4 regions of the Actinomadura sp. NTSP31 genome follow, and region 3 is predicted to be linked to each of the others. Evidence: riboswitches for the same ligand, from Rfam matches in the RefSeq annotation. Region 3 holds a riboswitch; each other region holds the start of a gene.

Region 1 (5,733 bases), on a different contig from region 3:
CCGTCTGCGAGGACGCGGGAGCGGTCAACTCTCTTCCAATCGTCAGGGGCCCGTGCATGCGGGCACGCGGGACCGTGGGGGAACGTTCTCGGGGATACCGCAGCAAAATACTGCAGAGACTGACACTTTCGCGAACGAGTTAACTTCGCGGCCTTCGGGACTATTCCAGGAGGGTCCGACACTCTGACCGGGGTCTGCGCTGCTCCCCGGCCTCCAGGCTCCGACCTCGACCGCGGTCGAGGTCAACACAGTGTGACGCATCCGACATCGAGGTCTCCCCCTCCCTACAGAGCGTCCCGAACCGTACGCACAGGCAGACCGGCGCCCCACGAAGAACTCATCGCCCGTACCCCGAAATTTCCAACAACGTCCCATCACTTGCCACGCCCCGTGACGACGCCCTCAGGAAACCTTCAACCGCCGCCCCAACGCCTCGGCCCCTCGCACCTCCTGCCCCGCGGCAATGCGAACGATCAGCTTCCGGTTCCCCGCCAACGGCGAGAGATCGAGCCCCGGGGCGGCTTCGATGAGATCGAGAGACCGCAGCCGGGGCAGGGACGCCAGCGGAGCGAGGTTGGTGATGTCACGGCAGCCGCTCAGGTCCAACGTGGACAGCTTGCGGAGGCCGGACAGCGGTCAGATTCCCTACGCCGCTCCGATCCAGGTAGAGAGGTAGGCGACGCTCAGTGTTGTCTGCGGACGCGTGAACCGCTCGAAGCGAACACCGAGGAGCTCCAGCGTGTCCAGGCTTTCGCTGATGGACGCGAGGTAGCGCCGGGTGAACTCGTCGTCGTCGGCTTTGCCTTCCGGGGCCGTGAGCGTTCGTGCGGGGAGCCGGGACAGGGCGGCTCCGACCTGGTCGGCGAGTCCGGTGAGCCGCGCGAGTGTTTCGGCGGACGCGCGCGGCCCGAACTCCGGTAGGTGAATGACGATGCGCGCCAGGCAGTCGCAGCACTCGTCCAGCACGACCTCGTAAAGGTGCGCGCCCGCCTCGCCCAGCTCGAACTCCGCCCGCCGTGCCGATAGCCGCGACCGCAGGCCCCGCGCGAGCTTCACCGGGTCGGCGTCCGCCGCGAAGAAGGCCTCGTCCGAGAGGTCGGCGGTGTCGAGGGTGTGGACGACGGCGAACAGCGCCGCGTCGCGGTCGCCGTCGGTGAGCCCGCCGAACTCGTTGGCGGCGAACGTCAGGAGCCGTTCGGCCACCGAGTCGGCGATGTCCTCGAACTGCCGCTGGACGCGCCGCCGTCTGATCTCGTCGGGGAAACCCGTCCTGATCAGCTCGGTGAGGTCCTTTCCGGCGGCGTCCCTGGTGGAACGTCCGGCGATGAACCGCCCGACGGCCAGCCGCGCCACCGACGCGCCCACCCGCAAAGCCGCCACCTCGACCGACATGGCACCTCCGCTTCAGCCGGAAGAGCCATTATGGCGAGAACCCAGGTCTCACGCGACCGCCATTGTCCGGTCTTCGCGCGTCCCCGAGATCTCTTGCGGCACATGAACGAACCCCTGGCGGCGCCGCGAGGCGACCGACACCCTCAGGTCCGGGCGGTACGCCGCAGGGCATATCCCGTCGTATCCATGCTTGACGATTCCCCAGTAGATGTCTTCGGAGACCGCGAGAACGAGCGGTGAACTGCTCGCCCGCAGGCATTTCTTCAGCCTCGGCGCGTCCAGTAATCGACAGGCCAGGTCGATCGCCTCACCGAACGGCCCGTTCTCGTCCCGGTGGATCTCGCCTGCGTGCACGACGGCTCGAAGGCGCATGCACCTGCTCGGCCGCTCCGCCGCCGATATCGACTCGTTGTAGTCGGCCAGCTGCCGGTTGAGGCCCGGAACGAGGCGGGACAGCAGATGGGTCTTCGGTAGTTCGTCGACCGGGTGGAACAGTGCGAGGACGCCGTCTCCGCGGTCCTCGAACGGGTCGCACCACCGGTCCTCGATGCCCGCGGCCGCCATGGCCCGCTTCACCTGGCCGTAGATCTGGCTCCGCAGTTCCTCCTTGATCGGGTTCGTGCGGAGCGCCCCGGTCGAGTTCTCCAGGTCGACGGCCAGAATGCTCCTGTGCACCGGGTTGCCGCTCACCTGGACGCCCCCAAATTCGCTCTGCTGTTAGAACCTCTGGCAATAGTCTGCAACCGGTTCTCTGAGTCGTGCAAGGTGCACAGCGGCATGCATCGCACCCGGATCGCCTCTGTATCCATCTGGCAAGGTTGACGACTTCCAGTGAGACAGAATGATGTCAAAGGTGGGGAACCGCTTTTCCGCGAGGTCTGGTGATCCAGGCGGCGCGAGGTTATCGTTGCCCTGCAACTTGCAGATCGGCGTCCGGGCCGCAGAACCGAAACCGATTCGCTGGGAGGCCGGGGTGGCAGCAGCGCCGACCGTCCGCCGTCGCCGCCTCGGCATCGAGTTGCGGAGGCTGCGGGAGCACCTCGGCCGCACGGTCGAGGAGGTCGCAGATCGGCTCGGCTGGTCTCCGTCGAAACTGAGCCGCATTGAGAACGCCCGGATCGGCGTGCGGGTCTCGGACGTCCGGCTGTTGCTGGAGTTGTACCGCGTGGGGGAGAGGCACAAGGGGGAGGTGCTGGCCCTCGCGCAGGCCGCGACGGAGCACGGCTGGTGGGCCGGGTACCGGGATGTCCTGTCCGGCGAATTCGGTACCTATGTCGCCCTGGAGGACGAGGCGCGCACCGCGCTCACCTTCACCACGTACGCCGTTCCGGGGCTCTTGCAGAGCAAGGATTACGCGCACCGCATATTGAGCAGCGGGAGGGTCATCGCCGTTTCCACTCCGCGCGAGGTCGAGCGCCGGCTGGAACTGCGCATGCGGCGGCAGGAAGTGCTGCACGGCGATGGTTCCCTGACCCTCTCGGCCGTGGTGGACGAGTCCGTCCTGCTGCGCGTCATCGGCGGCCGGGATATCATGCGCCGGCAGATGCTCGATCTGCTCGAACTCGCTGAATTACCGAATGTCCACGTCCACGTGCTTCCCCTGGACGTCGACCGAGAGCCGATATTCGCGGACGACTTCACACTTCTGGATTTCGCACCCGCCTACGACGTCACCTTCCCTGACGTGGTCTACCTGGAGAATCTGTCGACCACGGCGGTGCTTCAGCGCGACGGCGTCACGCACATGTACCGGTTGTGCTGGGAGGCGCTCAGGTCGGTCTCGCTTTCCGCGGACGAGTCGCTGCGGCGGATATCCCGGGCGGCGGAGGAATGGGGTCCGTCCGGCGCCCGGAGCTGCGCCGACGTGTGATCACGACCGCGGATCGGCCTGCTTCGAGAGCCTCGGCAGCGCCTGGAAATCCTGCCGGGAGATGATGAGGACGGGTCCGTCGGTCCCTTGCTTGGAGTCTCGCATGGCGATGCCGCCCGGCGAATGGCGGGCGACCTCTACGCAATACGTCTCCTTGCATCTGCGACTCTTGCGCCATGCCGACGGCTGTGCGTCGGATGTCGGGCCGGTCGCGTCGTCGTCCGCCCATTCGGGCATGCGGGGTCCTTTCCTTCCAACGGGGCCGCAGGTCGCGGGCTGGGGTAGAGAGTAGCGAGGACGCCGTCGACTTCGAGGGGTTTCCTGCAACATTCCCGACATGTTCTCTAACTAGGAAAAAACCGGACAGCCCGGACCAAATGAACGCTTGGTTCGCTTGGTCCTCATGCGCGGGCGACGAATCGGGCGCCCGGGCGGTGCGTCGCCGCCCGAGAATGACCGGCTGGCCATTTTCTGGCTGGGCGCCTAATTCGTGAGAGTCTCAATCGCCCATCGAATGGTCGTCCGTGGAGACGGCCACCACCGCGCGCCGGCTCCTCGTGCGGCTCCCGCACCGAACGAATCGTGTTGACGGCTGGCGGCGGGGCGGGCAGGATGCGGGGGGTTGTGATCATCTAGAGGATCTGAGGGGCCTGGCCCGGGGACGGTCCGGCAACCTGCTTTTGTGGCAAGGTGCCAATGCCAGGAGCGATGAGGAGAGTTCATGGGCGTGCGCCTTGATGTTCCTGTGCTGGCCGGGACGGTCGTCCGGCTGGAGCCGCTGTCGATGGGGCATGTGCCGGAGCTGGCGGAGGCCGCCGAGGAGAACCGGTCGTCGTACGGGTTCACGCTCGTGCCCGGTGCGGCGGACATGGAGTCGTACGTCGCCGGGCAGCTCGCGCGGCCTGGGCTGACGCCGTTCGCGCAGGTCAGGGTCGCGGACGGGAAAGCGGTGGGGCATACGGGGCTGTGGGATCCGCGGACGTGGCCCGGCACGGAGCGGTTGAGCGCGATCGAGATCGGGTGGACGTGGCTGGCGGCGTCCGCGCAGGGCACCGGCATCAACGTCGAGGCGAAGAAGCTCCTGTTCACCTACGCGTTCGAGACGCTGGGCGTGGTGCGCGTCGACCTCAAGACCGATGCGCGGAACGAGCGGTCGCGGCGGGCGATCGAACGGCTCGGCGTGCATTTCGAGGGCGTCCTGCGGAGCTGGTCGCCGTCGTGGGCACCGGACGAGGAGGGCACGCTGCGTGATTCGGCGATGTTCTCGGTGGTCGAGCCGGAATGGCCGTCGGTGAAGACGGCCATGACGAATCGTCTGGCGGAGACCGTCGGGCGGTGACGGTGAGGGAACTTCCCGGGTGCGCGCCGGTGCTGGGCGGGGCGCTCGTGCGGCTGGAGCCGCTGTCGATGGGGCATGTGCCGGAGTTGGCGGAGGCCGCCGAGGAGGGACGGGCGGCGTACGGGTTCACTCCGGTGCCTTCCGCGGCCGGGATGGAGTCGTACGTCGCCGGCAAGCTCGACCGCTCTGAGCTGATGCCGTTTGCGCAGGTCAGGGTGATGGATGGGAAGGCGGTCGGGCACACCGCGCTGTTGCATCCGCGGCCGTGGCCCGGCCGGGACCGGCTGTGCGCGGTCGAGATCGGGTGGACGTGGCTGGCGGCGTCCGCGCAGGGCACCGGCATCAACGCCGAGGCCAAGAGGCTCCTGTTCGGCTATGCCTTCGAGACGCTGGGCGTGGCACGCGTGGAGCTCAAGACGGATGCGCGCAACGAGCGGTCGCGGCGGGCCATCGAGCGGCTCGGCGTGCATTTCGAGGGGGTGCTGCGCAGCTACTCGGAGTCGTGGGTGCCCGGCGAGGAGGACGAGCTGCGGGACACGGCCATCTTCTCGGTGATCGCCGACGAATGGCCGTCCGTGAAGACGACCATGACGAACGTCTTGGCAGGGGCCGTCCAGCCCTGACGGCACCCAGCGGCCCTATTGCTGGGTCAGCGAGTCCAGTAGTTCACGGCCGTGCTGCCATGAGCCCAGGCTGCTGGCGGAGTTGATGTGTCCGCACGCGCCCGCCAGGTGCCATCGCGCCTCCCATCGCGCCGCGAAGCCGGCGGCTGCCTCGGGGGTGCAGTACGGGTCGTCGGTGCTGCCCACCACCAGGGCCGGGCACGGCAGCGGCTGCGACGACACGTCGGTGAACGTTGCGGCCGCCTGGTGGGGGAACGCCGGCCCGTCCGGGTCGGGGGGCGCGACCAGGAACGCGGCGCCTGGCGGGCTTGAGGGATTCCTGTTCAGCCAGGTGGACGCCGCCCAGCAGCCCAGGCTGTGGGCTACCAGCACGACGCGGCGGTCCCGCCGGGAAGCCTCGTCGTACGCCTCCTGTACGGCACCGACCCAGTCGTCCAGGTCGGGGGCGGACCAGGAGGCAGGGGAGATCCGCACCGCCGAGGTGTCCCACTGCCGCTCCCACAGGGTCT
Region 2 (5,733 bases), on a different contig from region 3:
CACAGCCCGGGGACGGTGTCGACCAGCCCGATGCCGTGGAAGTAGTACAGCAGCCCGAGCGCCGTGATGATCTCCGGTGTCATCAGCGGGGACAGCGCGAGCGCGTGCACGGCGCCGCGCCCTGGGAAGTTGCCGCGCGCCAGCCCGTAGGCGGCGAGCGTCCCGATCACCGCGACGGTGGGCACGACGAGGAGCACCAGCAGGCCGCTGAGCCGGAAGGAGACCAGCCAGTCGGGGGAGGTGAGGACGCCGGTGTACCACCGCGTGGAGAAACCCTGCGGTGGGAAGGCCACGGAGGCGGTCGTGTTGAACGAGCTGGCGACCAACACCACCAGCGGCGCGAGCAGGAACAGGAACACGAGCGCCGCCAGGAGGCGCCCGGCGAGGGGCGCCGCCCGGTCCGCGGCGGCCCTGCGCCGCGACACCGGGGTACGGGCGGTCCGTCGGGTCTCGGCCGCGCGTTCGTCGGCCACGCGTTCGTCAGCCATGCAGGCGGCGCTCCCAGGTACGGAAGGCGGTGCCGAGCCCGGTCGTGCACAGCACCGTGATCAGCAGCAGCACGAAGCTCAGCGCGGCGGCCACCGGATAGTCGAAGACGGTCGAGATCTGGTCGTAGACGCGGATGCCGGCCAGCGGCTGGTTCGCGCCGCCCACCAGCAGCGGAGTGATGTAGATCCCCATCGCGAGCGCGAAGACGACGAGCGCGCCGCTGAGCGCGCCGGGCAGACTCAGCGGCACGGTGACCCGCGCGAACGTCCGCACCGGTCCGGCGCCCAGGACCCGGGAGGCCCGCAGGACATCGCGGTCGAGCCCGCCCAGCGCCGTCGCCAGCGGCACGATCGCGAAGGGCAGCAGCACGTGCGTCACCGACACCACGACCGCCGAGTAGCTGGTCAGCAGGTGCGCGGGCTGGTCGAGGACCCCCAGCGCGACGAGCGCCCGGTTCACCGGCCCGTTCGCGCCGAGCAGCACGATCCAGCCGTAGCTGCGCACCACGACGCTGGTCAGCAGCGGCGACAGCACGATGACGAACAGCAGCGTGCGCAGCAGGCCCGGCCGCCGCCGCGCGAGGGTGTACGCCGCCGGGTAGGCGAGCACGACGCACAGCACGGTGACCAGTACCGCGGTGAAAAGCGTGCGGACGAGCGCCTCGTAGAAGAACGGCTCGGTGAACACGCGGACGTACTGGTGGACGGTGTAGCCCGGCCGCGCCGCGTTGTTCTCGTCCACCGGGCGGAAGCTGAGCTGCAGGAGCCGGACCAGCGGCGCGACGAACAGCGCGAGGAGGAAGACCAGCAGGGGCGCCGCGTACGCCGCGCCGCGCCGGCGCGTCCGCCGCTTCCCGGGCGAAGTGTGGGCCATCGCTACCGCCCCGCCCTCAGATCAAGGACGATGAGGTCGGCGGGGTCCCAGCTGGCGGTGACGGCCGTTCCGGCGCCCGGCGGGTCGGCGCCGCCCGCCCCGGTGTCGGCGACGCGCACGGTGAGCGCCAGGCCGCCCGCCGTCCGCACCTCGACCTGCCAGGCGTCACCGGTGAACGAGCGGTAGGCGACGGTCCCGGTCAGACCGGTCACCGGGGTCGCGGCGCGCGCCCCGTTCGGACCGGCCGCCGCATCAGCCTGCGTGCCGGTGACGGGCGCCAGGCGGATCCGCTCGGGCCGGATGGCCACGACCACCTCCCGCCCGGATTCCGCGTCCGGCAGGCCGAGCGGGACCGCGACGCCTCCGACGTCCAGCGCACGGTCCGGGCGGACCGTCCCCTCCAGCACGTTGGCGGCGCCTATGAACTGCGCCACGAAGCGGCTCGCCGGCCGCCGGTACACCTCGTCGGGCGTGCCGAGCTGCTCCAGCCTGCCGCCGTTGAGCACCGCGATGCGGTCCGACAGCGACAGCGCCTCCTCCTGATCGTGCGTGACGAAGACCATGGTGGTGCCGACGCTCTGCTGGATCTTGCGCAGCTCGACGCGCATCTCCCGGCGCAGCTTGGCGTCGAGGTTGGACAGCGGCTCGTCCAGGAGCAGCACTGCCGGACGGGTGGCCAGGGCGCGGGCGATCGCCACCCGCTGCTGCTGGCCGCCCGAAAGCGCCCGGGGGCGCCGGTCGGCGAACTCCTCCAGGCCGACCAGGCGCAGCGCATCGGCCACCCGCTCCGCGCGCTCCCGCTTGGGCACCCGGTGGACGCGCAGCCCGTAGGCGACGTTGCTCGCCACGGACAGGTGCGGGAACAGCGCGTAGTTCTGGAAGACCATGCCGAGCCCCCGCCGGTGCGGAGGCAGGGCGGTGATGTCGTCGCCGTCGACCAGGACGCGGCCGCTGTCGGGCGCCACGAACCCGGCGATGGCGTTCAGCAGCGTGGTCTTGCCGCAGCCGCTCGGCCCGAGGATCGACAGGAACTCGCCGCGCCGCACCGACAGCCGGTCCAGGTCCAGGACGGGCTGGCCGTCGTAGCCGACGGCCAGATCCTCGATCTCCACGTGCCCCGCTGCGGGCCGCCCGGCTTCGACGTGCCCGGCGGCCGGTCCGCCGGCCGCGGCCGCGCCGCTCAGCGGAAGATCTCGTTCCACCGCTGCTGCCATTCGTTGAGCTTCGGCGTGGCGACGTCGTAGTCGACCCAGTGGAACGTCCGGTAGACGTCCGTGCCGTACTTGATCTTCGCCTTGAAGGCGGGACTGTAGTCGATCTTGCTGTTGGAGCCGGCGTACCAGTTCCCCTCGGCGAAGGGCTTCTGGTACGTGGCGTTCGCGATGTACCCGAGGAACTTGTAGGCCAGGTCGTTGTTCTTGCTGCCCGAGGCCAGGAAGTAGCTGCTCAGTGCGCCGACCGCGCCGGACTTCGGATAGGTGAAGCCGACCTTGCCCCCGGCCTGCGCCATCGCGAAGGCCCGCCCGTCCCAGTACGGGACCGCCCACGCCTCGCCGTTCTGGATGGCGCTCTGCACCGCCGTCGCGTTCGCCGGGTAGGACGACACACAGCCCTTCAGCTGCTCCAGCTGCTTGAACGCCCTGTCGACGTCCGCGGGGTCGGAGAGCTTCCCGCCCTGGCCGGTCACCAGGGCGCTGAAGAACTCCAGTCCCGGGTTGTAGGTCAGCGGCGGCAGCGCCACGTGCCCGCACAGGTCCTTGCCGAAGATGTCCTGCCAGTCGACCGGCGCCTGCTTGACCTTGTCGGTGCGGTAGAGCAGCCCGGTCGAGCCGATGGTCAGCGGGACGCCGTAGCTCTTCCCCGCCACCGTGGTCTTCTCGATCTCCACCGGGTCGAGGTCGCTCCAGTTGCTCACCTTCGCCGTCTCCAGCGGCTGGACCAGCTTGCCCGCCACGGCCGGACGGGCCGCGTCAGGGGTCAGCACCACCAGGTCGAACGGCGGGTTCTTGCCGCCGGCGGCGCGCAGCTTGGTGAGCCACTCGGCGTTGGCGCCCGGGACGAGGTTCACCTTGGCGCCGGTGTCCCGCTCGAACGGCTCGACGAAGGACTTCTTGAACAAGTCCTCCCACGGTCCGGAGAAGACCGTGACCGTCAGCTCCTTGCCGCCCTTGCCCGAACCGCCGGTGTCGGCGGTGTCCACCCCGCACGCCGCGGCCGCCAGCAGCGCCACCGCGCCGATGACGGCGAACGCCGATCGCCTTCCCACGTCTCACTCCTCCATGTCCGAGCCGGCACAGCGATGGGCCTCCGTCGCGCGCACGTCACCGTTCCCGAGGTCTCGGGGAACGCGGCCCTGCGAACCCGCGCTTGTCGTCGCATGTCCGGCGGACGACCGTGTCCTCACCCGGAGCACCCCACCGCGGTCGGAGGGTTGCCGCCCAGCAAGCCGGGGCTTGGCGCTGGAACTCGTGACGGCAGGAACATACCATATAAAAACGGTCTGAATACCCTGATTACGGATGACCGAAGCTCCGGAGGGCAGGGCATCCTGCCGGTCGCGGATGCGGACGCGTGTGATGGTGCGGCGATCAGCTCAACTCGGCTTCGACCGCGCGGCCGATCGCGAGCAAGGGCCGGTCGTCGAACGGCCGGCCTTCGAGGCAGGTCCCGCTGCGCCGCTGGCGGAGGGCCTGCCGGCACCGTGAGCAAGGGGAAGGCCGGCCGCGGTTCCTGGGCCCGCGGCCAACTGGATGATCGGTAAGGCCCGGATCATTCTGCGCCTGGAGGCGCGACGCTGGGCCGATCGGGGTCAGCGGCAACTGGAAGGACGCCGATCCCGACGCCGAGGGCGCGCTGGGCGTGCACGGCGCCAGGCGGGAACGCCATGCTCGGCCCGACCGGCATCGACGCGGTGATGTCCGCCAGTGCGTCGCGCAGGTAGGCGCCGCTGAACCGGAACGTGTCATGAACGCGGGCGCGCCGGACTCGAGGGCGGCGAGGTGGACGTCCATTCACCGCTCCACTGTGTTTTTCGTGCTCAGGCTGATCTTTGTATCCAATTATCGAGGAATGGTCGACAGGCCGGTTGATACAGGTATTGTGACTTCAGCCCTGAGCATAAATGAGCGACGCGGAGCGGAGTGTCGTATCGTGTCCGACTCGGCCGTGACGGCGCACCTTCGACCATCGCGGCGCTCTTCGCTACGCGCGACACAGGATTCTGCGGCGACAGCGACGAGATCGCCTTCTCGCCGAGGGGCGCACCCAGACAAAGGCCTGTAGTGTCAATTGGTTCGAGGATGAGTACTGAGCCCTACGCCCGGCATGGATCTGCGAGGTCACGGGTTCGAACCCAGTATTACCCACGTCAAGTTTCCGCAGGTCAAAGCACGTTTCGTGGTTGACCTCAGCGGTTCTCTGTTGATTTCTTCGTAGGTTCGGGAGCCAATCGGGGGGCCGCTTCGGGTCTCCCGAAGAAGTCACTCAAGCCCCCTCGGCGCCGATGTGGCCGCCGATTCACTGTCCGTTGCGGTGCATCTGTTCCGCCTTGCGCCAGCCTTCTCGGCAGGCGGCCAGGAAGGCCGATCTGCCCGCGGGGAACTTGCCGCCGCCTTCAACACCCTTGGTGTAGGACTTCTCGCAGAAGTTGGGCTGGGGGTTGTCGCCCATGGTGTAGCGCATGCCCGCGGCCAGTTGCGCCATCGTCGTGTACGTGTACTTCTTGCCGTCCGGGTCGATCATCACGATCTGCTTGCTGTTCGGGAGCTTGGGTTCGGTGGTAGTCGGCGCTGGGGTCCCGGGAGCGCTCGTTGTCGGGGTGGTCTGTACCGGCGCAGGCGTCGTCGTGGTCGCTGTCGTGGTCGCCGTCGTGGGCGGGGCGGAGGACTTGCCGGCCGCCGCGGTCTTGTCGTCGCCGTTGCACGCGACGGCGCCGACGAGGACCAGGCCGCCGAGGACGAGGTGGATCGCGATCTTCTTTGGCACGGAGGCCTCCGGAGGCAGGGGGTGTTGCGGACGGAGATTAACAGAACACGCGGCGGCACAACGATCAGGGACGATACGGCCGACGGTCCGGCTTCGCGGGTGATGACGCAGGTCGCTCCTCCACCCGTCGGCCCAGCCCGGGTCGCTTCGACCGCAAACAGCACGTTGGCCGTCTTGTACTGCCCGCAGGCCGGCCTCGGATCGTGGAGGGAAGACGAAGTTCAGGTCGTCGAAAACCACCGGGCCCTCAGTGAGCCCTTTTTCAGCAGCGGGGCGGTGACTGCTGATCGCATGATGGTCGCGGGCGGAACGAGCGAACGCCAAGCTCAAGTCATGGCGAATCCTGCGGAAGCTGCGCTGCTGCCCCTATCGCGCCGGTCACGTCGC
Region 3 (5,733 bases):
GACGAGGACCTGCGCGCCAAGCAGGATCTTGAAGAAGGCGTCGGTGTCGCGGCGGCGGGCGGCGTCGAAGAGCCGCTGCTCGATGTCGTTCTGCGGCTCGAAGCGGTCGGTCATCCGGGCGGCGGCGCGCTGGTCGGCCCAGGTGGCGAGGCCGGGGAGCTGCGCGGCCATGACGGTGCCGCCGGCGGGGGAGCCGGAGTTGATGGCGAGGAGCCAGCCGTGGTCGGGCCAGTAGCGCAGCGCGACGGTGAACGGCAGCTTGATGTACTCGGTGCCGGTCCCGGCGGCGTGCGCGGCCTCGATGAGCCGCTCGGGGGAGGTGAAGACGGGGACGACGGTGTTGCCGTCGACCTCGCGGGTCCGCCACGGGAAGCCGGGACGGCCGGGGCGGAGCGTGTAGTCGGTGTCGTCCGGGACGGGCAGCAGGATCTCGGTGTCCGCCATCGTCTGCAGGAACAGGTCGTGGTCGTTGTTCGCCGCGGCGCGAAGGAGTTCGCGTTCGACGTCGTTGGCGGGCCGGAACTCGGGACGGGACGGCTCGGGCGGCGCCTCGCGGGTCAGCTCCCGGTGCTGGCCCTGCAGTTCCTCCCAGGGCGACTCGTCCGGCGAGGGCGAGGACGAGGGCGACAGTGCCGGTGCAGGCGACGGCGCCGGAGGCGTTGCCGGCGGTTCCGGCGAGGACGCCGGTTCCGGCGAGAAGGCCGGTTCCGGTGAAGGCGCCGGTTCTGGAGCGGCCGCCGGTTCCGGGGCGGGCGGAGGTTCCGGGGCAGGGGCAGGGGCAGGGGCCGGTTCCAGAGCCGGTGCCGGTGCCGGTGCCGTGCCGGACGGGAGTTCGGGGCGGCCGACCAGGGGCGGGCGGCCGTCGCCGTCGGCGACCTGGCGGACGAACCAGGCGGGCATCCGCGACTCGATCGGCAGCGGAGTGCCGCCGGGGTGGCCGGGGGCGTCGACGGCCAGCCACCAGCGGGCGTCCGGCCAGGTCTCGGCGAGGTCGCCGAAGCGCAGCGTCATGAAGTGCCGCCAGGACGGGCCGAGGCACGCGCGCATCGCCGCGGCGGAGGTGTAGGCGAGGACGTGCACGCGGCCGTCCTCCTCCTGGGTCGGCCAGGCGGGCCGCGTCCGGCCGGCGAGGACGCCGTCGACGGCGTCGTCGGCGACGGGCACCACGAGCTCGCTGCCCGCGAGGACGCGGAAGTAGCCCTCCTGGTCCCCGGCCCGTACGGTCTCCTCCAGTCGGCGTTCCAGCTCCGACGTGGGTCGCCACGCGTCGGCCACCGCCGCCACCCCCTGTTTCGTCCGTGCTCGTCCCCGACCCGCCGGGTCCCGGTGGGAGTTCCGGCGGGAAGTAGCGCGACTGCCTACGCTACAGGGGCGAACAGGACCAAAGGCTATAAACGTCTGTGCTTGCGGGCGATTCCGCAGGTCAGCGCCTTGCCGACCCCGCCAGTCGCGCCAGCGCGGCGCACAGCCGGTCGATGTGCTCCTCGGTGCTGCCGATCCCGAAGCTCGCGCGGACGGCCGCCCCCTCGCCGCAGCCCGCGCCGCCCTCCCCGTCCAGCAGGTGCCGGACGAGCGGGTGCGCGCAGAACTTGCCGTCCCGCACGCCGATGCCGTGCTCCCCGGACAGCGTAAGCGCCACGTCCCGCGCGTTCCAGCCGGTCACGGTGAAAGACACGATCCCGACGCGCGGCGACCGGTCGCCCCACAGGGTGAGCTCGCGGACGTGGGGGAGCGCGGCGAGGCCGGCGCGCAGCCGGGCGAGGAGCCGTTCCTCGCGGGCGGCGAGCGCGTCCCAGCCGGCGGCGGTGAGCGCGTCGCAGGCGGCGGCGAGCGCGATGACGCCGAGGACGTTCGGGGTGCCGGCCTCGTGCCGCTGCTCGGCGGACGGCGCCCACCGGACGGTCTCGGCGACGGACGCGCTCGCGCCGCCGCCCTTGAGGTAGGGCTCGGCGGCGCGCAGCCAGTCGGCGCGTCCGGCCAGCACGCCGGCGCCGAACGGCGCGTACAGCTTGTGCCCGGAGAACGCGACGTAGTCCAGGCCGAGCGCGGTCATGTCGAGGGGGCGGTGCGGGACGAGCTGCGCGGCGTCCACCGCGATGCGGGCGCCGTGCCGCCGGGCGACCTGCGCCAGCTCGCGGATCGGCCACAGCTCGCCGGTGACGTTGGACGCGGCGGTGACGACGAGCAGCCGGGCCCCGGCCGGCGTCGCGGCGAGCGCGCGGTCGGCGGCGTCGATCGCCTCGGCGGGCGTGGCGGGCACGGGCAGCCGCACGGCGCGCCGCCACGGCAGCAGCGACGCGTGGTGCTCGGACTCGAACACCACGACGCTCGTCCCGGACGGGACGGCGTGCGCGAGCAGGTTCATCGCGTCGGTGGTGTTGCGGGTGAACACGACCGCGTCGCGCCGCCACGCGCCGAGGAACGTCCGGACGGTCTCGCGCGCGTCCTCGTACGCCTGGGTGGTGACCTGCGAGGCGTAACCGGCGCCGCGGTGCACGCTGCTGTAGTAGGGCAGCGCGCGGGTGACGGCCTCGTGCACCGCCTCGAGACAGGGCGCGCTGGCGGCGTAGTCGAGGTTGGCGTACGGGACGCGGCGGCCGTCGTCCAGCGGGACGGGCGCGTCCGCGCCGATGATCCGGGGGACGCGAACTTCCGGCCCGGTGCCGGACGTCTCAGGACTCGTGAACGGGGAGCGGGACGGTGCGGGGGCGAGCGTGGGCATGCCGGTTCCTTCCGGGGTCAGGGACCCCGGGGACGCGCCCGCGGGATCCGCGCTTGCCGGAACGCGGTGCCGCGTCCGGCCTGGTCCTCACCCGGGGCACCCCATCGCGGACGAAGGGTTGCCGGCCAGCGAGCCGGGGCTTGGCGCTGGCGCTCATGACCTAGTGCGGAAGTATATGCGGAGCCGGTGGCAGATCAAGCGGGAGGGTGCGATGCGGTACGGGGCGGTTCGGGCGCTGGCCGGGGGCGTGGTGATGCTCGGCGTGTCCGGCCTGCTGGGCGCGTGCGGTGCGCTGGGGGGCGACTCCGGTCAGGTCTGCACCGACACGAAGAAGGCGTTCCAGCAGTACGTCACCCAGGTCAGGAGCGTGCCGGCGGCGGAGCCGGCGCAGTGGGGGCAGGCGACGCAGCGGCTCGCGACCCGGCTCGACGGGCTGGCGAGGGAGACCGATGACGGGGCGCTGAAGAAGGCGCTGAAGGACGAGGCGGGCCGGCTGCGCACCGCCGCCGCGAGCGTGCACACCGGGGACGCCGCGCAGCTCAGCGCCGTGCTGGACGGCACGCCCGCGCGCATCGGAAAGGCGTGCGACTAGCGGGCGTCCGGACGGAAGGCCGCAGGCCCGGCGGTTCCACCGCCGGGCCTGCGCTGCGACGCGGCGCTAATTGAACATCTGGCCGCCGCTGCCATCGTCGCCGCCGCCACCGCCGTCATTGCCGCCGCCGTCGTTCCCGCCACCACCGTCGTTTCCGCCGCCGTCGTTCCCGCCGCCTCCGCCGTTGCCGCCGCCGTCACCGCCGCCGGGCAGCGACGGGATGATGGTCGGCAGGCCGCCGGTGGGCGGCGTCGACCCGCCCGGCTCGTCCGTCCCGCCGGACGGGCGGTGCGTCGGGCCCTGCGTGGACGGCGGCTCGGTGCTCTGGCCGCCGCCGGTGGGCGGGCCGTCCCAGCCGCTGCCGGGGGTCTCGGACGGCGACCCGAACGACTCGGGGTCGTAGCCCTTGATGTCGACCGCGTCGGTCATGTACGACCGCCACATCTGGGTGGGCAGCTGCCCGCCGTACGCCCCGTACCCGGGGATGTTCAGCGCCTTGTTGTCCTCGCGGAACATCGCCACGGTGGTCGCCATCTGCGGGATGAACCCGTTGAACCAGATCGCGCGGCCCTCGTCGGTGGTGCCGGTCTTGCCGGCGACGTCGCGGCCGTCGGGCAGCTGCGCGCCGGTGCCGGTGCCGCCCTGGACGACCTGCTGCATCGCGTACGTGGCGTCCCGCGCGACCTGCGTGCCGAACGCCCGCCGGCCCTTCTCGGCGAACTTGCGGGTCTGGCCCTCGTTGTCGGTGACCGACTTCACCACGAACGGCTGGCGGAACTGGCCCTCGTCGGCGAACGCCGCGTACACGCCGGCCTGCTGGACCGGGTGCAGCGACACGATGCCGAGCGGGAACGACGTCGCGGACCGCTGCGCGGACGTCATCTGCGACGACGAGACGCCGAGCTTCTCGGCCATGCCGGCGATCCTGTCGTTGCCGATGTCCTGGCCGAGGTTCACGTACGCGGTGTTGACCGAGTGCTCGGTCGCGGTGACGAGGTTGATGTTCCCGAAGTTCTCGCCGCTGTCGTTCTCGATGCGGTGGCCGCCGAAGTACTGCGGGGAGCTGCCGTCATAGGTGTCGGACAGGCTCTTGCCGTCCTCCAGCGCGGCGGCCAGCGCGATCGGCTTGAAGCCCGACCCGACCTGCGCGGTGTCGTAGAACGCGCTGCTCGCGGCCTCGGTCAGGTAGTTGCGGCCGCCGTAGAACGCCAGCACCTGCCCGGTGTTCGGGTCGACCGACACCAGCCCGGTGCGGATCTTCTTGCTCATCCCGGCGGGGGCGGCGGCGTCGACGGCCCGCTTCGCCGCGTCCATCAGCCGCTTGTCGAACGTCGTGGTGATCTTCAGGCCGCTGCGGTTGATCTCGTCCTCGGTGTAGCCGCGCCGCTCCTCCAGCTCCTTCTTGGCCAGGTTGACCATGTAGCCCTTCTGGCCCTTGAGGACGTCGGTGATCTTCTCCTTGCCGGGCAGCGGGAACGTCATCGCGGCGGCGTCGGCGGACGACAGCGCCCCGTCGCGGACCATGTTGTTCACGACCGCGCGCCAGCGCTGCTCGGCGTACACGCGGTGCTGGCCGGTCGGGTCGGAGAAGTTGCTCGGCTGCTGGATCGCGGCGGCCAGGTAGGCGGACTCGGCGGGGGTGAGGTCCTTGACGTCCTTGTTGTAGTAGGCGTGCGCGGCCGCCTGCACCCCGTAGGCGTCGCGGCCGAAGTAGATGGTGTTGAGGTACTGCTCCAGGATCCAGTCCTTGGACTTCTCCCGGCCCACCTTCAGGGAGACCATGATCTCCTTGAGCTTGCGGGTGACCGAGCGCTCCTTGCCGATGCCGCCGTAGTAGTTGCGGACCATCTGCTGGGTGATCGTGGAGCCGCCCTGAAGCTGCTCGCCGGTCGCGGTGGACCAGAACGCCCGCGCGGTGCCCTGCACCGAGACGCCCGGGTCCTTGTAGAAGCTGCGGTTCTCGGCCGCGATGACCGCGTCCCGGGTGCTCTTCGGGATCTGGTCGAACTTCACCGCGTCCCGGTTCATCCCGGTCTTGGCGATCAGCGTCTTGCCGTCGGCGTAGTAGAACGCGGGGCCCTGCGCGAGCGCCTGCTGCTGCGGGGAGGGGACCGGCGTGAAGACGTAGGCGATCGCGAACGCGGCGACGAAGAACCCGAGGATGCCGAGCAGCGTGAACAGGATCCGGCGCAGGTAGCGGGCGCGCCGGCTGCGCGGCTTCTTCGGCCCCTTGCCGCCGCCGGCGCCTCCGCCACCGCCGGAGCCGCCGCCGGGGCCGCGCCCCGGTGGCCCCCCTTGCCTGGTCGAAGCAGCCGGCATGGTCTTGGTATCTCCCGCCGCCGAGTCGCTCACACCAGCGCCGGCGGAGCCGCCCGGAACGTCCCGCGCGGCGCGGGGGGTATCGGGGGACGCGCCCTTT
Region 4 (5,733 bases), on a different contig from region 3:
GCCGTTCGTTCGCTGGTCGGGTGGGGGTTACTGCTGAACAGGCTTTGAGCTGCGTCGCCCTAGTCGTCGAGCGGTGCCGTCGATCTTGTGGCTGTCATTCGGGCTTCGGGCGGTAGCTCAGGAGTGTGACTCCCGAACGGTACGTCGTGCTGCCCGTCAGGGTCATGTGCACCGGCGGTTCGAGGGAGTGGAACGGACGCGTGCCGTGGCCGAGGACGACGGGGTGGACCCAGAACCGGATCTCGTCCACGAGGCCCTGGGTGGCCAGGTGATGCGCCAGTTCGCCGCAGCCGTAGGACACGAGGTTCCCCGTATAGCGCTGCTTCAGCTCGGAGATGGCCTCGGCGGGGGTGCCTTCGACGAGGCTGGCGTTCCATTCCAGCGGTCCCCGCAGAGTGCGGGAGATGACGAACTTCGGCATGCCGTTGACCCGGTCCGCGAAGCCGCGGGTGTCCGTGATGGTCGGCCAGACGCTCGCCAGGCCCTCGTACGTCTTGCGGCCGAGGAGGAGTGCGTCCGCGGCGAAGAGCTGGTCGAAGCTGCCGGAATCCTCGTGCTCGCCCGCCGGCGTGAACCACTCGTCGATCCGGTCGATCACGCCATCGACCGTCATCTGGGTGGAAACGATCACCTTGCCCACAGGACCTCCCTCAGGGTCGCCGTCCGTGCCGTCCCGTGTTGAGACCGGCGGGACCGGGCGAACTCATCGGTGATCCGCGGGTGGTGTCAGAGGGGGCGGACGGCGTCGGCCTGGGGGCCGCGGTCGCCCTGGGTGATCTCGAACTCGACGCGCCCGCCCTGTTCGAGGACGCGGTAACCGTCCATCTGGATCGCCGAGTGGTGGACGAAGACGTCACGGCCTCCGTCGACCGCGATGAAGCCGTAGCCCTTGTCGGCGTTGAACCACTTGACCGTGCCCTGCGCCATTCGCCAGCCCGCCGCTCGACCGTTCCCCGGCCCCGCCCCTGCCATCGCGGGACCGCGGATCATCCGCGTCTCCGCGGCGCTGCGCCGCGGGCGGGGTCGACTCGGCGTGATCGGAGTCGACCCTACCCGGCGGCCGCGACGGTGCCCGGAGGCGAAGGGCGGTTCGCCGGTGGCGGTCAGCCGCCGGCGACGGCGGGGATGATCGAGATCTGGGCGCCCGCGGGCGTCGCGGTGTCCAGGCCGTCGGCGAACCGGACGTCCTCGTCGCCCACGTAGACGTTGACGAACCGGCGGATCTTGCCGGCGTCGTCGAGGATGCGGGCCGAGATGCCGGTGTAGCTGGCCTCCAGGTCGGCGACCACGGCGCGCAGGGTGTCGCCCTCGGCCTTCACTTCCGCCTCGCCGCCGGTGTAGGTCCGCAGGATCGTCGGGATGCGGACGGACACGCTGCTCATGTGCTGGCTCCTTCTCGTTCTCAGGCGAGGCCGGCGGCGCGGAACGCCTCCAGCGTCGGGGCGATGTTCGCGCTCGGCTTGGCGACGGGGGCGACGGCGTCCAGCGTCTTCAGGCCGTCACCGGAGTTGATGATCACGGTCTCGGCGGACGGGTCGAGCGCGCCGGAGTCGACGAGCTTGCGCAGGCAGCCGACGGTGACGCCGCCAGCGGTCTCGCCGAAGATGCCCTCGGTGCGGGCGAGGAGGCGGATGCCCTCGACGACCTCGGCGTCGGTGACGTCCTCGACGGCGCCGCCGGTGCGGCGCGTCACGTCGAGCACGTAGGGGCCGTCGGCGGGGTTGCCGATCGCCAGGGACTTGGCGATGGTGTCGGGCTTGACCGGCCGGACGACGTCGTGGCCCGCCTTGAACGCGGCGGAGACGGGGTCGCAGCCGGCGGCCTGCGCGCCGAACACGCGGTACGGCTTGTCCTCGACCAGGCCGAGCTTGATCAGCTCCTGGAACGCCTTGTCGATCTTGGTGAGCTGGGAGCCGGACGCGACCGGGACCACGATCTGGTCGGGCAGCCGCCAGCCGAGCTGCTCGGCGATCTCGTAGCCGAGCGTCTTGGAGCCCTCGGCGTAGTACGGGCGGACGTTGACGTTGACGAACGCCCAGTCCTCCTGCTCGCCCGCGATCTCGGACGCGAGCCGGTTCACGTCGTCGTAGTTGCCGTCCACGGTGACGAACGTCCCGCCGTACACGGCCGTCGTGATGATCTTCTGCGACTCGAGGTTCGACGGCACGAACACCGCGCTGCGGATCCCGGCGCGGGCCGCGGCGGCGGCGACCGCGTTGGCGAGGTTGCCGGTGGACGGGCAGGCCAGCACCTTGAAGCCGAGTTCGCGGGCGGCGGCGAGCGCGACCGCGACGACGCGGTCCTTGAACGAGTGGGTCGGGTTGCCGCTGTCGTCCTTCACCCACAGGCGCTGCAGGCCGAGGCTCTCGGCGAGGTTGTCGGCGCGGACGAGCCGGGTCAGGCCGGGCTCGGTGTTGGGGGTGTCGGCGACGGTCGACGGCACGGGCAGCAGCCCGCGGTAGCGCCAGATGTTGCGGGGGCCGGACTCGATGCCGGCCCGGGTGATCCCGCCGAAGTCGTAGGCGATCTCCAGCGGGCCGAAACATTCTTCGCACGCGTAGAACGGGCCGAGATCGCGCTGGGAGCCGCATTCGCGGCAGACGAGGGCGGTAGCGGGTCCGAGGTCTGTGGCAGACGTGAGTGCCATGAGGGCGAGGCCTTTCTCCCCATCTTTCCTGCGCCACCTTGGTCGCAGGCCGGAGTTGGCACCATCTCCCGGCCGGCCTCGCAGGATCGCGAGCGCGCGTCAGCCGGGTGGTTGCCGGGGCTTCGCAGGGCCGGTCCCTCCACCCCTCTGGATGAGCGGTATTCAGTTGTGGTCGAGCCGTTTGAACTCGTATGCGAACTTTACATGACGTGACCGGATGGCAGACAGGCGGGTCCGGCCAGTGAGACGTTACCCGGAGGTGGTCTTGATCACGCCGGCTCGCCCGCGGCGTCCGCGGCGGGGGCGCCTCCGGGCCTGCGCTGGGTGGGGTCGAGGAAGACGTGCCGGACGATCGGGACGCGCTCCTTGAGCCGCCGGTCGATCTCGCCGGCGACGTCCTCGGCCTGGTCGGCGCTGATGTCGTCGGAGAAGTTGACCCGGGCGGCGACGAGCAGCTCGTCCGGGCCGAAGTGCATGGTGAGCAGCTCGTCGACGCCGGTCACGCCGGGCGCGGCGGCGATCTCGGCGCGGATCTCGCGCTGCGCGGCGGGGTCGGCGGCGCGGCCGATGATGAGGCCCATGCTGTCGCGGCCGAGCACGAACGCGACGACGACGAGGAGCAGGCCGATCAGGACGGAGGCGAGGCCGTCCCAGAACTGCGACCCGGTGAGCTGCCGAAGGACGAGCCCGGCGGCGGCGAACGCGAGGCCGATCATGGCGGCGGTGTCCTCGAACAGGGCGGCCTTGAAGGTGACGTCGGGTGACCGGCGGACGTGGTCGACGATGTCGCGGCCGTTGTCGCGGGTCTCGCGGCGCGCCTGCGTGAACGCGCGGACCCAGGACGTCCCCTCCAGCAGCGCGCCGAGGCCGAGGACGCCGTAGGCGATCCAGACGTCGCCCTCGGAGCCGCCGTGCCCGGTCATGGCGAGGACGCCCTCGAAGATGGAGAAGCCGCCGCCGGCGACGAAGATGCCGAACGCGGCGAGCAGCGACCAGAAGTAGCGCTCGTTGCCGTAGCCGAACGGGTGGCTGCGGTCGGGCGGGCGGGCGCTGCGGCGCAGCGAGGTCAGCAGGAAGCCCTGGTTGAGGGTGTCGGCGACGGAGTGCGCGCCCTCGGCGAGCATCGCGCTGGATCCGGCCAGCGCTCCGGCGATCAGTTTGGCGATGGCGAGGATCAGGTTCGCCGCCCCGGCGACGAGGACGGTCTTGGTCGTCTCGGACCGGCTCATTCCGCCCGGGTACCCGGTGCAGATCACCGTAATCACGGCGGGATCGGTACAGATGCCTGCCTTTCACGCGTCGCCGAACTCATCCCCCCGGCCACTTTGAAGCACCCCCGTCACAACTGAGACCCTGCCGGTATGAGCCAAGTGGTGGTGGCGTCCAACCGCGGCCCGGTGTCGTTCTCGCTGTCCGACGACGGCGCGCTGACGATGCGGCGCGGCGGCGGCGGCCTCGTGTCGGGCCTCGCCGGCGTGGCGTCCGGGCAGGACGTGCTGTGGGTGTGCGCGAGCCTCGGCGAGGCCGACCGGACGGCGGCGCGGCGCGCACCGGACGGGCGGATCGACCTCGCGGGGCACGACACCGGCGGCGCGGCCGTCCGGATGCTCGACATCCCCGCGGCCACCTTTCACCGGGCGTACAACGCGGTCGCCAACTCGACGCTGTGGTTCGTCCACCACTTGCTGTACGACACCCCGCGCAGCCCGCATTTCGACGCGCGCGCGCGGCGGGACTGGCAGTCCTACGAGGCGTACAACGCGGCGTTCGCCGACGCCCTTGCGCGAGACGCGGCACAGGGCGCGAAGGCGGCGATCCAGGACTACCACCTGTCGCTGGCACCGCGGATGCTCCGCGAACGGCGTCCCGACCTGAAGATCGTGCATTTCTCGCACACGCCGTGGGCGCCGCCGGAGTACTTCCGTCTCCTGCCGGACGACATCGGCGCGCAGATACTGCAAGGCATCCTCGGCGCGGACCACGCGGGGTTCCTCACCGAGCGGTGGGCTTCGGCCTTCCTCGACTGCTGCGAGGCGGTGCTCGGCGCACGCGTCGACCGCGCCGCCCGTACCGTCACATGTGGGGGCCATACGACGCGCGTGGGCGTGCACGGCCTCGGTGTGGACGGGACGGAGCTGCGTCAGCGGGCCGCCCAGCGGGACGTGGCGGAGCGAGCGCGGGCGCTGCGCGAGCAGGTCGGCGACCGGCAGCTCATCGTCCGCATCGACCGGACCGAATTGTCCAAGAACATCGTGCGCGGGCTGGCCGCCTACCGGGAGATGCTCGTCAACCATCCGGAGTGGCGCGGACGGGTGGTGCACCTCGCGTTCGCCTATCCGTCGCGCTACGACCTGCCCGAGTACCGCGAGTACACGGCGGCCGTGCAACGGATGGCCAAGCAGATCACCGAGGAGTTCGGCACCGCGACGTGGGAGCCGCTCATCCTCCAGGTGAACGACGACTATCCGCGGTCGCTCGCCGCCTATGGGCTGGCGGACGTGCTGCTGGTGAACCCGATCCGCGACGGGATGAACCTCGTCGCGAAGGAGGGGCCCGTCCTGTCGGAGCGGGGCTGCGCGCTGGTGCTGTCCCGCGAGGCGGGCGCGGCGGCGGAACTGTCGGAGGACGCTCTTATGGTGAACCCGTTCGACGTGTCCCAGACCGCGGAGACGCTGCACCAGGCGCTGCTGATGCCGCGCGACGAGCGGGCCGAGCGCTGCGCCCGGCTCGCCTCCGCCGCGACCGCCCTCCCGCCCGGGCGCTGGTTCGCCGACCAGCTCGCCGCGCTCGACTGACCCGCCGCTCGACTGACCCGCTACTCGGGTGCGTCCGGGCCGCCCGGCTAGTCCGGCCGCCCCTGCCGGGACGCGGCCGGAACGGCGGCGGCCGGGGCGAGGCGGCAGTCGACGGGGTTCGGCTCGTGCCGGCGCTGCCAGCGCTCGCGCAGGTCGGCCTTGCGGTGCGCCATGCGGCGGTGCGCGGCGGTCCGGGCGAAGCGGGCGAGCCGGGCGGTGGTCGGCTTGGGCAGCCCGCTGGGCTCGTAGCCGTACTCGGCGAGCCGGTCGCCGAACGCGGCCTCGGCGAGG

The links. Region 3 has a riboswitch for S-adenosylmethionine ahead of ACA514_RS21665 (aminotransferase class V-fold PLP-dependent enzyme). Riboswitches for the same ligand answer to the same signal wherever they lie in the genome.
Region 1: linked by a shared signal. The riboswitch ahead of ACA514_RS12480 (GNAT family N-acetyltransferase) and the one ahead of ACA514_RS21665 (aminotransferase class V-fold PLP-dependent enzyme) in region 3 are both predicted to bind S-adenosylmethionine.
Region 2: linked by a shared signal. The riboswitch ahead of ACA514_RS00330 (PotD/PotF family extracellular solute-binding protein) and the one ahead of ACA514_RS21665 (aminotransferase class V-fold PLP-dependent enzyme) in region 3 are both predicted to bind S-adenosylmethionine.
Region 4: linked by a shared signal. The riboswitch ahead of thrC (threonine synthase) and the one ahead of ACA514_RS21665 (aminotransferase class V-fold PLP-dependent enzyme) in region 3 are both predicted to bind S-adenosylmethionine.

What each region holds. Positions count from the first base shown of each region.
Region 1 covers NZ_JBGNUT010000006.1:131,719-137,451, forward strand. The annotation lists gene ACA514_RS12450 (DHA2 family efflux MFS transporter permease subunit) at 1-28, opposite strand, end outside; gene ACA514_RS12455 (leucine-rich repeat domain-containing protein) at 403-606, opposite strand; gene ACA514_RS12460 (hypothetical protein) at 646-1,392, opposite strand; gene ACA514_RS12465 (hypothetical protein) at 1,441-2,067, opposite strand; gene ACA514_RS12470 (Scr1 family TA system antitoxin-like transcriptional regulator) at 2,312-3,262, shown strand; gene ACA514_RS12475 (DUF397 domain-containing protein) at 3,263-3,499, opposite strand; SAM riboswitch class I at 3,888-3,977, shown strand; gene ACA514_RS12480 (GNAT family N-acetyltransferase) at 3,984-4,601, shown strand; gene ACA514_RS12485 (GNAT family N-acetyltransferase) at 4,598-5,224, shown strand; gene ACA514_RS12490 (RBBP9/YdeN family alpha/beta hydrolase) at 5,240-5,733, opposite strand, start outside.
Region 2 covers NZ_JBGNUT010000001.1:85,892-91,624, reverse strand. The annotation lists gene ACA514_RS00345 (ABC transporter permease) at 1-488, opposite strand, end outside; gene ACA514_RS00340 (ABC transporter permease) at 481-1,362, opposite strand; gene ACA514_RS00335 (ABC transporter ATP-binding protein) at 1,365-2,576, opposite strand; gene ACA514_RS00330 (PotD/PotF family extracellular solute-binding protein) at 2,543-3,628, opposite strand; SAM riboswitch class IV at 3,721-3,836, opposite strand; gene ACA514_RS00325 (hypothetical protein) at 4,879-5,346, opposite strand; partial or broken gene ACA514_RS00320 (IS5/IS1182 family transposase) at 5,654-5,733, shown strand, end outside.
Region 3 covers NZ_JBGNUT010000012.1:150,022-155,754, reverse strand. The annotation lists gene ACA514_RS21670 (SseB family protein) at 1-1,275, opposite strand, end outside; gene ACA514_RS21665 (aminotransferase class V-fold PLP-dependent enzyme) at 1,424-2,722, opposite strand; SAM riboswitch class IV at 2,767-2,883, opposite strand; gene ACA514_RS21660 (hypothetical protein) at 2,934-3,314, shown strand; gene ACA514_RS21655 (transglycosylase domain-containing protein) at 3,381-5,733, opposite strand, start outside.
Region 4 covers NZ_JBGNUT010000008.1:314,508-320,240, reverse strand. The annotation lists gene ACA514_RS16870 (dihydrofolate reductase family protein) at 95-640, opposite strand; gene ACA514_RS16865 (cold-shock protein) at 727-927, opposite strand; gene ACA514_RS16860 (MoaD/ThiS family protein) at 1,104-1,382, opposite strand; gene thrC (threonine synthase) at 1,403-2,647, opposite strand; SAM riboswitch class I at 2,664-2,805, opposite strand; gene ACA514_RS16850 (cation diffusion facilitator family transporter) at 2,917-3,876, opposite strand; gene ACA514_RS16845 (trehalose-6-phosphate synthase) at 4,009-5,442, shown strand; gene ACA514_RS16840 (sulfotransferase) at 5,490-5,733, opposite strand, start outside.